2 regions of the Bacillus sp. H1a genome follow, and region 2 is predicted to be linked to the other one. Evidence: a T-box and tRNA genes for the amino acid it is inferred to sense, from the RefSeq annotation. Region 2 holds a T-box; the other holds one or more tRNA genes.
The links. A T-box is a leader RNA that pairs with one kind of tRNA and senses whether it is charged. The one in region 2 lies ahead of argS (arginine--tRNA ligase), so its partner is inferred to be a tRNA-Arg.
Positions count from the first base shown of each region.

Region 1: it has a tRNA-Arg gene. The T-box ahead of argS (arginine--tRNA ligase) is inferred to sense a tRNA for this amino acid. The anticodon was not compared.

Region 1 is NZ_AYMH01000010.1:49,299-56,542, reverse strand. Features, by position in the region: gene gerE (spore germination transcription factor GerE) at 1-137, shown strand, start outside; gene racE (glutamate racemase) at 469-1,281, shown strand; gene U860_RS0104185 (GerMN domain-containing protein) at 1,412-2,458, shown strand; gene rph (ribonuclease PH) at 2,591-3,328, shown strand; gene U860_RS0104175 (XTP/dITP diphosphatase) at 3,340-3,948, shown strand; gene U860_RS0104170 (metallophosphoesterase) at 3,962-4,465, shown strand; tRNA gene U860_RS0104165 (tRNA-Gly) at 4,575-4,648, shown strand; tRNA gene U860_RS0104160 (tRNA-Arg) at 4,650-4,723, shown strand; gene U860_RS0104150 (hypothetical protein) at 5,019-5,267, shown strand; gene U860_RS0104145 (hypothetical protein) at 5,466-6,464, shown strand; gene tig (trigger factor) at 6,774-7,244, shown strand, end outside.
Region 2 is NZ_AYMH01000034.1:14,828-22,071, forward strand. Features, by position in the region: gene U860_RS0116010 (DCC1-like thiol-disulfide oxidoreductase family protein) at 1-307, shown strand, start outside; gene U860_RS0116015 (BrxA/BrxB family bacilliredoxin) at 391-825, shown strand; gene U860_RS0116020 (class I SAM-dependent methyltransferase) at 875-1,651, shown strand; T-box leader at 1,692-1,905, shown strand; gene argS (arginine--tRNA ligase) at 1,951-3,639, shown strand; gene U860_RS33480 (DUF2085 domain-containing protein) at 3,881-4,210, shown strand; gene U860_RS0116030 (hypothetical protein) at 4,240-4,458, shown strand; gene U860_RS0116035 (class I SAM-dependent methyltransferase) at 4,684-5,568, shown strand; gene U860_RS0116040 (bacteriocin-processing peptidase family protein) at 6,075-7,244, shown strand, end outside.

The DNA.
Region 1 (7,244 bases), on a different contig from region 2:
AGGAAATTGCAGGTGAACTTTTTATAAGTGAAAAAACAGTGCGCAACCACATATCAAATGCAATGCAAAAGCTAGGGGTTAAAGGACGTTCACAAGCAGTTGTTGAGCTTCTTCGTATGGGAGAACTCGAACTATAATAGAAGAAGCCGACTTTTATAAAAAGAGTCGGCTATTTTTCTGTTTATATTTTGAAATGAACTATTGAAGTGGGAAAAGGTTTTTGAACTTAAAAAGCAGGTATCTCAGATTTTGAGATAGAAGATATGTTATAGAAGAAGCCGACTTTTATAAAAAGAGTCGGTTATTTTTCTGTCTTGCAAATTATGAAAAAAAGGAGCAAAATAAAAAAGGTCCTGGTCTATACAGGTACAAATGAAAAATTTTATACAGGGGCATTTTAAGTTAGCGAACTTAAAGTGTGTAAAATATACTGATAAACATAAAATAAGATGATGAATGAGAAAACGGGTGATTAAGTTGAATAGAGCGATCGGTGTCATTGATTCAGGAGTAGGTGGATTAACAGTAGCGAAGGAATTAATTCGTCAGTTACCTAAAGAACGTATTATATATTTAGGGGATACAGCGCGATGCCCTTATGGTCCGCGTTCTCGTGAAGAAGTGCGTAAATTCACGTGGGAAATGACAGAACATTTGTTAGAACTAAACATCAAAATGTTAGTTATTGCATGTAATACAGCAACTGCGGTTGTGTTAGAAGAAATGCAAAAACAATTACCAATTCCAGTAGTTGGAGTTATTCATCCTGGATCACGTACAGCTTTAAAAATGACAAATACGTATCATGTTGGGATTATTGGAACGATTGGCACTGTGAAAAGTGGTGCATATGAAGAGGCGCTAAAGTCTATTAATAACCGTGTTATGGTAGAAAGTTTAGCGTGCCCGCCTTTCGTAGAACTTGTAGAGAGCGGAAATTTCGAAAGTGAAATGGCATATGAAGTTGTAAGAGAAACATTGCAACCGTTGAAAAGTACTGATATTGATACCCTAATTTTAGGGTGTACACATTATCCTATTTTAGGTCCTGTTATTAAAAAGGTAATGGGAGATCAAGTACAATTAATTAGTTCGGGTGATGAAACAGCACGTGAAGTAAGTACGATCCTATACCATAGTAAGATGCTAAATGAGGGAGAAGAACAAAGTGACCACCTCTTCTTAACAACTGGTAAAATAGGTTTGTTTAAAGAAATCGCTTCAAAATGGTTCGGTCAGCCGATTGAAAATGTGAAGCATATTAATTTAGAAACAGAATAATAGTAGATTCATATAAGAGAACTCCTGAGAAATCAGGGGTTTTTTCTGTATAAGTAGCCATAGCTTGTTCTAAAACATGAAACAGCTCGTATACATAATAGTACAAACTTAGATTTTAGGGGGGAATGGCATGCCTAAATCCACTTTTAAATGGGTTGTTGGTGCTACTATGAGTGCAATTTTATTAACAGGGTGTGGCTTTTTAAATCAGGAGAAAGCGACAGAGCAAATTGATCCGCCGAAAAAAGTTACGTATACAGAAGGTGAAAAGAAAGAAACGGCTAAAAAAGATAAACAAGGGCAAACAGTAAATAGAGAGTTATACCTCGTTGATAAAAATGGGTATGTTGTACCGCAAACCATTGCAATGCCTACTCCGAAAGCGAATGAAGTTGTACAGCAAACGTTAGAATATCTTGTGAAAGATGGACCAGTCACAAATTTATTGCCGAATGGATTTCGAGCAGTTCTCCCAGCAAATACAACGATGACCCTAGATTTGAAGAAAGATGGGACAGCGGTAATTGATTTCTCTAAAGAAATGAAAAACTATGCAAAAGAAGAAGAACGTCAAATTGTTGAATCAGTAGCGTGGACTTTGACGCAATTTAAAGAGATAAAACAAGTGCAGTTCCAAATAAATGGTGAGAAGTTAGCGAAGATGCCTGTAGCGGGTACGCCACTTGGTGAAGGTGTGAGCCGTGCAAATGGAATTAACTTTGATGATGAACAAGTAGCAGATGTAACGAATACAAAACCCGTTACACTTTATTTTATGGCGCAAAGTAATAAGAAACAATACTACGTACCAGTAACACGCCGCGTTGCAGATGGGAAAGAGAATGATTATTCGACAATTGTGAATGAGCTTGTAAAAGGTCCGATTCAAGGTTCGCTACTAAATGATTTTAATCCAGGGGTTAAGCTTATTACGAATCCAAAAGTAGAGAACGGAAATATTACATTAAACTTTAATGAAAATATATTTGCGAATCAAGACAAAAATATGATTTCAAATTACGTACTGAAATCGTTAGTATTATCTTTAACGGAAAAACAAGGTGTAAAAAATGTTTCTATTGAAGTGAATGGTAAAGCGAATCTTATGGATGAGAAAGGTGAAAAATTAATAAAACCTGTTGATCGTCCACAAAACGTGAATACAGGTAGTTTTTAATCGTGAATAATTTGATATAATTATGTAAGAAAGGGGAATTGCTTTTTGAGTTCCCCTTCTTTTATTGTTATACATATCATACATTTAAATTTGGCTATACTAATGAGTAGTAGTTAAGAGGGGGTTATTTTTATGCGAGTAGATGGTAGAGGGCAAGCGGAACTACGCCATATACATATTCATACAAATTATTTAAAACATCCAGAAGGATCGGTACTAATTGAAGTTGGGGATACAAAGGTAATTTGTTCAGCGACAATTGAAGAGCGTGTACCGCCATTTATGCGTGGAGAAGGAAAAGGATGGGTAACAGCAGAATACGCAATGATTCCACGTGCGACAGAGCAACGTACAATTCGAGAGTCAAGTAAAGGGAAAGTAACGGGTCGTACAATGGAGATCCAGCGTTTAATTGGGCGAGCATTACGTGCGGTTGTTGATTTAGAAGCGCTTGGTGAAAGAACAGTGTGGATTGACTGTGATGTAATTCAAGCGGATGGCGGAACTAGAACAGCTTCTATTACAGGTGCTTATGTAGCAATGGTATTAGCTTTTGAAAAATTATTGCAAGCAGAAAAAGTATCTAAAATCCCTGTGAAAGATTATTTAGCAGCAACGTCAGTAGGGATTGTTGAAGAGCAAGGTGTCGTTTTAGATTTAAACTATATAGAAGATTCTAAAGCAGACGTTGATATGAACGTAATTATGACTGGAAAAGGTCAGTTTGTTGAAGTACAAGGAACTGGAGAAGAAGCGACGTTTAGTAGAGCGGAATTAAATGAATTACTTGATGCTGCTGAACAAGGGATTTTCCAACTTGTTGAAAAGCAAAAAGAAGCGTTAGGTGACATCGTATCTCATATAGAGTAGAGGTGGGAAATATGAAGCAAGTTGTTGTAGCGACAAAAAACGTGGGGAAAGTGCGTGAGTTTGCTGAGTTATTTGAGAGATTTGACTTAGAAGTGAAATCTTTACACGATTTTCCTCATATTGAAGAAGTCGAAGAAACTGGTGAAACATTTGAAGAAAACGCAATTTTAAAAGCGGATAGTCTTAGTAAACAATTGAATTCCATCGTAATTGCAGATGACTCTGGTCTTATTGTAGATGCTTTAAACGGGAAACCAGGTGTATATTCAGCTCGTTTTGCTGGAGAACCGAAAGATGATCAAGCGAATATCGATAAAGTTTTGCAAGAGTTAACTGACATCGTTTTAGAAAAACGTACTGCTCGTTTTTACTGTGCGTTAGCAGTTGCCTTCCCTGAAACGGATAAAGAGCCGGTTATTGTAAACGGAACGTGCGAAGGGAAGATTTTAGAACAGCGCCGCGGGGAAAATGGTTTCGGATACGATCCGATTTTTTATGTAGAAGAATATAAAAAAGCGATGGCTGAGCTAAGTTCAGATGAGAAAAACGCAATTAGTCACCGTGGGCGTGCTCTTCGTAAATTAGAAGAAAAAATCCCAGAATGGTTTTTAGAAGAGTAAGGGAGAGAGATTGATGAAAGCTTTAATCGTAAGCGATAGTCATAGCTCTGTGAAGGAATTACAGCAGTTAAAAGAGAAATACGAAGGGAAAGTAGATGTCATGATTCATTGCGGTGATTCAGAGTTAACGCCTGCTCATGAAGAGCTGCAAGGTTTCCATGTTGTAAAAGGTAATTGTGATTATGCTAACTTTCGAGATGAAATTGTAACTGATGTAGATGGAATTCGCTTCTTAGTTGTACATGGACATCGTCATAATGTGAAAATGACGTTACAAACATTAGCGTACCATGCGGAAGAGGTAGGAGCGCAAGTTGCCTGCTTTGGACATTCTCACGTATTAGGTGCGGAATTCATTGATGGCGTTTTATTTATCAATCCAGGAAGTGTTTTATTACCACGTCAGCGTGTAGAAAAAACATTTGCCTTATTAGAAATGGATGAAAATCAAATGGAAGTTCGTTTTGAAACATTAGATGGACAACTAGTTGAACAAGCAGTTTTTAAAAGAGGATAAGAAAAATTATCCTCTTTTAAAAAAGGTGTTGACTTTATGTGTGGATATACATATAATAAATATTGTCGATAGGACATCGGCGCTAAAAACAAACAATAAAATAACATATGCGGGTGTAGTTTAGTGGTAAAACAAGAGCCTTCCAAGCTCTGGTCGAGAGTTCGATTCTCTTCACCCGCTCCATGTCCCAGTAGCTCAGCAGGATAGAGCAACGGCCTTCTAAGCCGTCGGTCGGGAGTTCGAATCTCTCCTGGGACGCTAAAAAAACCTTGTTATCTTTTGATAACAAGGTTTTTTGTTTGTCTTTTTTGAAATCTTACAATTCTGTAAGGTAAGTGTAAGGAAGTTCGATGGTAACACATTACGAATCCTCTATAATGAAGATAACAACGATAAATGAGGAGGAAGAGATGATGAAAGGATTAATCGTAACGGGTTTAACAGTAGCGTTTGGATTTGTAGCATATGAGAAATTAACGTATGTAATTGACGTTGTAAAACATTTAGTAGCTTAGAAAAACTGCCATGAGAGGGAAAGGGAATGAGTGAATGAATGGAATGGTTATTCGGAATTATAGGTACTTGTAGTGTAGTTTTATTGTTCTTTGTCCCGAGTGGTATACTTAGTTCGACAACAAGTTTGTTCTTCTTAAGTTTGTTTGCTTGTACAATGCTTATTATTATGTTTTTAATGAAGCGAAGTAAACCAATCTTCTTTTTTAGCATGATTGTTATGGCAATTATTGTTCTCCAAATTATTACCCTTGTTATATATCCCACAATTATAAAAGCTTTCCATTAATGATGAATCCTCTGCGTCTGTTGCTGAGGGTTTTTGTTTATGAAAAAATGAATTTTATGTAACAGTTTGTTGATTTTTTGTTATAAAAATTAAATATTCCTATATTTCAAATAAACAGTTTTGGAATGTTGTGTTCTCATTACGCATTTGATATATTTACTGTGAAGATAATTAAAATCTAGAAAAAGAGGCGGACGTATGGATAAAAAAGAAAATACGGTCGTATTGTTTCCGCAACTATCAGAACGCTATATTGACGAAGGTTTTTTAGCGCTGAAAGAGCGGAAATTCGAAGATGCATTGCGCTGCTTTGAAATATTACGTCAGTATAATGCAGAAACGGAACAAACAGAATTAGCTTCAGTTATTTGTTTGCTAGAATTAAAACGTATGGAAGAAGCGAAAGAAAAATGTGAGCAGTTGCTTGAAACAGGAGCTGTATTATTTGGTGATATTCTTGAAACGTATGTAACTATTTTAGTTCAAACAAATGATTATGAAGGTGTTATCGAAACTGTTGAGGAAGTTTTGCAAACGAAAGATATAATTCCAGAGCAAAAGGAAAAACTAGCGCAGCTTGCTTTGTTTGCGCAAGGGATGCTGAATGAGGAAGATATACCGCTAGTGGATTCGGATTTTGAATTAGAAGAATTTACCGATGAACTTTTTGGAGAAAACTTTGGTCAAAAGTTAAGGGTAATTCAGAAGCTTTCGTTAAAAGATCTTGATCTCGCACTTCCTGTTTTAAAGAAATTTTTAATAGACGAAGATCAGCACCCGTATTTAAAAACTTCTATTTTGTATAAAATGGTAGAAAATCAAATAGAAGAAGAGATAGAAGTAGAGAAGTTTGGAAATACGATAAAGGTGATACCAGCATTTACAGGTCATAATGAGGAGCAATCCGATAAAATTATACATAAATTATCAAGCCGATTAGAGCAAAATTATCCAGATATATTTGATACAATGGTTACATACTGGAAAGAATTACAAATTAGCATTTTCCCATTCCCTCTATTAATGGATAAAGTAGAAATTTGGGCTGCCGTCTTAGAGAGAATTGGAAGAAAGCGTTTCGGATTGGCTATTGATGAAGAAGAACTTATGACAGCATACAATATCGAGTTTGAGGAATTTCATATTGCTTATCAATGGTTACTACGCGTTGAAAGAGAAGGGTATTTGCCCGTATAATTATGAAAAAGAATCGTTCAGTTATTGAAACGAGCATATTCTATGTTATAATGTAAGGGTTGCAAAAGGCAGAAAACTGCCTGTTTGTAAGAGAAGAGGAGTATAATTCTCTTACTTAATATGTTTCATATTAGTCTCGAACAAAATATACCGTAGTTGTCTTTTAGACAATTAGTAGATTGGAACATTATATCTGAAAGCTTTTGCTAGAGGATTATTTGTACATTTGTTATTTCAAAAAAGAGATAATGAAGATTTTAATCTATAGAGGTATGTGCATACATTATTATAGTTGGAGGGAAAGAATAAATGGCTGCAAAATGGGAAAAATTAGAAGGTAACGTTGGCGTTTTAACAATCGAAGTTGATGCTAAAGAAGTAAACAACTCTATCGACGCTGCGTTCAAAAAAGTAGTAAAAACAATTAACGTACCAGGTTTCCGTAAAGGAAAAATGCCTCGTCCGTTATTCGAACAACGCTTTGGTATTGAATCTTTATACCAAGATGCTTTAGATATCATCTTACCAAAAGCATACGGTGAAGCAATCGATGAAGCTGGTATCTTCCCAGTTGCTCATCCTGAGATTGACATTGAGAAGTTCGAAAAAAATGCTAACCTTATCTTCACTGCAAAAGTTACAGTGAAACCTGAAGTTAAATTAGGTGAGTACAAAGGTCTAGCAGTAGAAAAAGTTGAAACAACTGTAACTGACGAAGATGTAGAGAACGAATTAAAAGCTTTACAAGAGCGTCAAGCTGAACTAGTTGTTAAAGAAGAA
Region 2 (7,244 bases):
CAAGATGAAATTTATTTCATTTCGAGATAAAGAGGTAGTGGATCAATACGAACTTTCTGAAGAATTACAGAGCAAGATGGAACAAAGACTGTATATATTAAAAAGCAATAAATGGTACGATGGCATTCATAGTATATACGTCTTAGCGAAGGCTGTCCCGTCTTTTTGGTTTGCAGTTCCTTTCATTAAGCTATCGATAGCTCTTGGATTTGGAAGTAAAGTATATGATTATATTGCTAATAATAGAAAACTTGTACCCGTAGGTCATTGCCGTGAAGGGGTTTGTGAAATCCCATTAAAAAAATAAAGACATTACTATCTTTCTTTTGCACCTATTAATAGAGCGTGATATGATAAATTTGGAATGAAAGTTGAAGGAGAGATTACAAGATGTCAAATGCATATGAAGAATACATGCGTCAAATGGTAATTCCAATGCGCCAAGAGCTAGTGCGTTCTGGATTTGAAGAGTTAACTACAGAAGAAGCTGTAACAGAATTTATGGAGAATGCATCAGGTACAACATTAGTAGTTGTAAACTCTGTTTGTGGTTGTGCAGCTGGTTTAGCACGTCCATCAGCAGGTCAAGCAGTTGTACGTGCTGAAAAACAACCTAATCATCTTGTAACTGTATTTGCAGGTCAAGATAAAGATGCTACTGCGAAAATGCGTGAATACTTCGGAGAAATTCCTCCATCTTCACCATCTATGGCATTACTAAAAGGAAAAGAAGTTGTTCACTTCATTCACCGTCATGAAATTGAAGGGGCAACAATGGACGAAATTATTACAAACTTAGAACAAGCTTTCGAAAAGAATTGCTAAAGAAGGGGGAGAGTAAATCTCCCTCTTTTCTTTATATAGAGGTGAAACAATGATAGTAACAACAGCAGGAAGAACAAATAAAGAAATGACAGCATATGCAAAAAAAGTAGCAGAAGAATTAAATAGCGCTTTCGTTATTCGTAAGGATATACCTGTATACAAACTACATGAGCAGTACGAACAAGATGTACTTGTCGTAGGAAAGAACCGATTAGCTATTTATCCAAAAGGTACGGAAGAGTCGTTTTTCTTTCATCCAAATTCAGCAATGTTTCGTGTGAAAAGGTTAATGCGAGGTGAACATGATCCGTTTGTACTAGCTGCAAAGTTAGAGAGTGGAATGTCGGTATTAGATTGTACGCTCGGTATGGCATCAGATAGCATCGTAGCTAGTTATGTCGTTGGTGAGAACGGAAAAGTAACAGGGCTTGAAGGTAATGAATATATGGCTTACATCATGGAGAACGGTTTGCAAACATGGTCTTCATTAGTTGAAGAAATTGATGAGGCAATGCAAAGAATCGATGTAAAGCAAACGGAGCATTTCGCATTTTTAAAACAATGTGAAGATAATAGTTATGACGTCGTATATATTGATCCGATGTTCGAAGAAACTGTCATCGAATCAGATGGAATTAGAGGATTAAAACACTTCGCTTTGTATCATGATATTACTGACGAAACAATTGCGGAAGCGAAGCGTGTGGCGAGAAAACGTGTCGTTCTGAAAGATCATTTCCGTAGTTCTAGATTTGAAAAACACAATTTTCATGTATACAAAAGAAAAAGTGCAAAGTTTCATTTTGGTGTAATTGACCCTTGCTAATTGTTTGAAAAGATGTATAATAAGCAATAATTAATTAAATATACTGTCTGTGATGAAGAGAGTAATCTTTTTCAGAAGGAAAGCGAGCTAGGGATGGTGGGAGCCTGGTGCGGAGAAAAAGATGAAGCGCACTTCGGAGATGCTTCTTGAACGAATAGTAGAGTAAGCCGGGGCCCCCTGTCCTCGTTACAAACGGGAAAGTGGTTCAAAATGAACAACAAGGGTGGTACCACGGGTTAAAACTCGTCTCTTTTTTAGAGACGAGTTTTTTGTGTTTTAAAAAATAAGGAGGTTGTAGTATGGAGTATAAAACGCAGTTTGCGAAAAGCCTATCAAGTATTATTACGAATGCATTAACACAAAATCAAATTTTAGACTTAATTGAAACGCCAAAGCAAGATGAATTCGGAGATGCAGCGTTCCCGTGTTTTTCACTTGCGAAGCAATATAAGAAAGCACCGGCTATTATTGCAAAGGAGATCGCAGAGAAATTAAATGATCCGTTCTTAACGAAAGTAGAGGCTGTTGGTCCTTATGTAAACGTATTTTTTAATCGTCAAACAGTAAGCGATGAGGTATTAAAAACGATTTTAGCAGAAAAAGAAGAATACGGCCAAAATCATTTTGGACATGAAAAAACGGTAGTTATCGATTACTCCTCACCAAATATTGCGAAGCCTTTTTCAATGGGGCATTTACGTTCTACGATGATTGGTAACTCGTTAAAGCATATCGCCGAAAAATGTGGATATGAAGTTGTAGGAATTAATTATATTGGAGATTGGGGAACGCAGTTTGGAAAGTTAATTACTGCATATAAAAAATGGGGCAATGAAGCAGTTGTTAAAGAAGATCCAATTCGCGAATTATTTAAGCTATATGTTCAGTTTCATGAAGAAGTAAAAGAGAGCCCAGAACTAGAAGAAGAAGGACGTGCGTGGTTTAAAAAATTAGAAGAAGGTGATGAAGAAGCAGTCGAACTTTGGAATTGGTTCCGTTACGAGTCTTTAAAGGAGTTCTCTCGTATTTATGAACTTCTCGGTGTGGAATTTACAAATTTTCAGGGAGAAGCTTTTTATAACGATAAGATGGAAGACTTCGTTGGAATTTTAGAGGAACACAATTTACTTGAAGAATCAGAAGGCGCATTAGTCGTTAATTTAGAAGAAGAAGGTATGCCGCCTTGCTTAATTAGAAAATCTGATGGTGCGACTATTTATGCAACACGTGACTTAACGGCAGCTTTATATCGTCAAAACACATATGGATTTGATAAAGCGCTATATGTTGTGGGCCCAGAACAAAGTTTGCATTTTAATCAATTTTTCACTGTATTAAAAAAATTGGGCTACAACTGGGTTGATGGAATGGAACATATACCGTTCGGATTCATTTTAAAAGATGGTAAGAAAATGTCCACACGTAAGGGTAGAATTATATTACTAGAAGAAGTACTTGAAGAAGCAGTTGCGCTTGCGAAACAAAATATTGAAGAGAAAAACCCTAATTTAAAACAAAAAGAAGAAGTAGCAAAACAAGTCGGTGTTGGAGCAGTCATCTTCCACGATTTAAAAAATGAGCGTATGCATAATATCGAATTCTCATTAGAAAATATGTTGAAATTTGAAGGAGAAACAGGACCATACGTACAATACACACACGCGCGTGCTTGTTCGATTTTAAGAAAAGAAAGCGCGGAATTTGAAACGTGTAATTTTGAATTGAAAGACGATTATAGTTGGAGTGTAGTAAAACTACTCAATAAATTCCCGCAAGTAATTGAAACAGCCTTTCATAAAAATGAGCCATCAAACATTTCGAAGTACGTATTAGATGTAGCACAATCATTTAATAAATATTACGGTAATGTTCGTATATTAGAAGAGAGCGAAGAGAAAGACAGCAGACTCGCATTAGTTTATGCTGTGACGGTTGTATTAAAAGAAGGCTTACGTTTACTCGGTGTTGGGGCTCCTGAGGAGATGTAAAATAAAAATGTGTTTATGTGCAGTGACAAATATTCACAGTACGTTAGTAATGAACTGCAGATCAAATTAAAGCTAAATATAGTAACAAAAAGACAAATCGGGCGACCATTAACCTGATTTGTCTTTTTGTATTTTCTTGAATAAAACTCTTAACTATAAGGAGTTATATGCTACGAAGTGTAAGAACTCTATAATTTTGTTGTGAAATCAATTAAAATATTTTTAGAGAGGATGGTTCGTATTGATTCGAGGTTTCATTTTACATATTCCTTGTCATAGAATACCGGAAAGGAGTTTCCTTAAACTACAAAAATACATACCTTTATGTGCACGATGCACAGGTATGCTTATTGGTTTCTGTATGTTCCTAATTTACTTTTTAATAACACCTTCGTTTAGTCTCTCATTAATGCTATCCTTTTTTGCTCAAATTCCATTATTAATCGATGGATTCACCCAAAAGTGGAGATTGCGAAACAGTACAAATTTGCTAAGAGTAACTACCGGCTTATTAAGCGGTAATGGTATGGGACTATTTATTGCATCTAATATTATATGGATTCTTTCATAATCCATATAAAAATGGAGGTAGCTACTTATATGTTTTGGATTTACATAATTCTAATTTTTATATCAGGAGGAAGTGGAATTGGTTTTATCATTCATGAAAAATATATAGAAGCAACAATAGCTTTTGTTATTTGCTTATTATGTATGATACTACTATATTTTTATCTAAAAAGAAGCAAAAAAAAGAGAAATTTAGATTGTGACGTAATAGATTGTACCGATTGCTCAGATTGTGATTGTACTAACTAAACTTCTATTTATTTCGATATTTTTATAAAAAGGATTATATATCGTTTCAGGTATGTAATCTTTTTTGTTTTTCTCAAAATTAGTTTGTCAAATAGGTGGAGAGTAAAGAACATGTACAATTTAACGCTTTAATTAGAACTAAACATCTCTAAAATTTTTAGAAACATAGGAATACATATATTAAATGGAGAACTATAGTTTTGTAAATAATAGGGGGTGCTAGACTTGGAAGAGTATGATTGGAATAGTAAGTTAGCGTATTTAAGAAATACGAGAGATTTATATTATAACGATGATTATTTAAGCTTTCTAGTTAATTCAGTTTGGAAGATTTCTGAGCCAGTACATATTGTTGATTATGGTTGTGGATATGGTTATATAGGCTTGGCCTTGTTGCCTTTACTTCCAGTTGGATCAAAGTATACAGGGATTGATAGAGGGGAAACGTTAATAGCTAAAGCGAGAGAGTTATTTCGTGCACTCCCATATGAAACAGAATTTATTGAGGGGGATGCTACAGAAAATGAATTGAAAAATAAATACGATATAGCGGTCTGTCATGCTTTCTTATTACATATGAATTCACCTAAAACGATGTTACAAAAAATGATTAATTCAATTAAGGATGTTGGGAAAATAATATGTTTTGAACCACATTGGATTTCTAATATGTCTTCATATGTACTCGGTGGAGTAAACCAATCGGAAATCATCCAGCTTGGTGTTTTACAGAGGTTATTCGAACGAGACGTGCAAACAAGTGGTAAAGATGGCAATATTGGTATAAAAATACCGATTTATTTAAGTGAATTAGGTGTTAAAAATATTGAATGTAGAGTAAGTGATAAAGTGAATTTTTTAGATTCTAATATAAATCAAAATGATAAACAAGGTTTATATAATTCTCTAAAAGAAGAGGGGATTGCTAGTAATCCAGGTAAAAAACAACCATTTATAGACCGTTTAATGAGTCGGGGCTTAACATATGATGAAGCGCTAGCTCAATTTGAAGCAGAACTACGATTTTTTGAAACGTGTCATATACACTCTTCTATAGTTTACGCTCCAAGTATGAGGATTACATATGGTGAAATAAGGAGAAGAATCTAATTTTAGAAAAGTAGGGATATAATGAGAATTGCTACTTTGAATATTTGAAAATTCAACATTAACTTAATCACGCGTAGTTCAAAGTGATCATTACGGTGTTTTTGTAGATTTAAAATCTGATAAGTGAAACAAAAGAGAGATTGTCCTACAGGACAATCTCTCTTTAACGCATAAAATAGAAGTATCTATTATTGTCAAAATTTGTAGGTGAATCGATATTCTTTGTCGAATCACTGATATAATTTCATTTACTGAAATAATGTTCTACAAAAAAGGAGACAAGATCCTCTTTTTAAGGTTATACGATATTTCATCAAATTAAACAAAATGCCGAGAGAAATCATCGTTTTTAAGATATTTAGTTACAAACTTGAATAATATTAAATAATATCGTTCATTATATGAGGTTTTAGTTGAATGCATACTATATGATGTGTAAAATCTAAGCAAGTAGGTTAGAATACTGCTTGCAAATGGCAGTATAAATAATTATTTGAGGTGAATGCATGCTAGATTTTAAGCAATTAGAAATTTGTTTGAAGGAAAAGAGATTTATAGATGGATTACAGGAGATAAATAATGAAATTGCACATATAAAAGAAACGAATAAATTATCATACGTGAAGAACTGGCTTTCTAACGTTCCATCACCTAAAGAGTTTGATATATTAATTCGCCTTGCTGATGAAGGGTTAATGCATCAATATAGCTCCTTTTTAATTCGTTACACTTATAAAAAGTTCCCAAATATGAGAACGCTCTCTTTGTATTGTGATGAGTTAATTGATGAGCGTAAAATCCTTGATGCAGAACAATTGTTAAAAAATTCTTTGGAAGAGGTAAATGAAGAAGAAACTGATGCTGATGTTTTAGCGAAAGCATATTTTACGTTAGTTAGATGTTTGTTAGATATGAAGCGAAATGAAGAGGCATATGCCTATATGCAAAAGGCAGAAAAGTATAGCACACATGCAGTTTTTGATAAATGGGGTTACTTATATATACAGACCGGTGAGTGGGAGAAAGCAGAGGAACAACTTTTAGCTGGACAACAGCATAAAGATTGTGAAGAGTTAGCTACATATTTACTAGCACAATTATATGCATATAAAGGAGAACAGCAGCGAGCATTACAACTCATTAACGATGCGATTGCAAAGTTTCCACAAATACCATACTTCCATTTTGAAAAGGTGAAATATTTATTAGATTTAGAGCGCTTTGAAGAAATGTTAGCGGTAATAGATAATATGAATCAAATGCTTTCGTATCACGCTTACACAACTTATTTCATACATTTACGTGCAGAAGCATTGTATAAAAGGAATGAGATTAAAGAGTTACAAGCACTATTGAAAGTAGAATTGAGTTTGAAAAATTCTTTATATCATCATATAGAAAAAAATCCGGATGGAAAAAAGGTCCGGTTACCGTTAGTTCCAATTGTACAAAAGGATAACTATTGTGTTCCGACGAGTTTGGAAATGATGTTAGGATTATGGGGAGAAAACCGCACGCAAGACGAAATTGCAAAGCATATTTTTGATGTAACAGGTTCCAAGTTTTCAGATACAGTTACGTATTTAGAAGAATTAGGTTACGAGTATCGTTATTTTAAAGGGAATGAAGAGAATTATAAGAAGTTACTTGATCAAGGTATTCCCGTTTTATTAAGT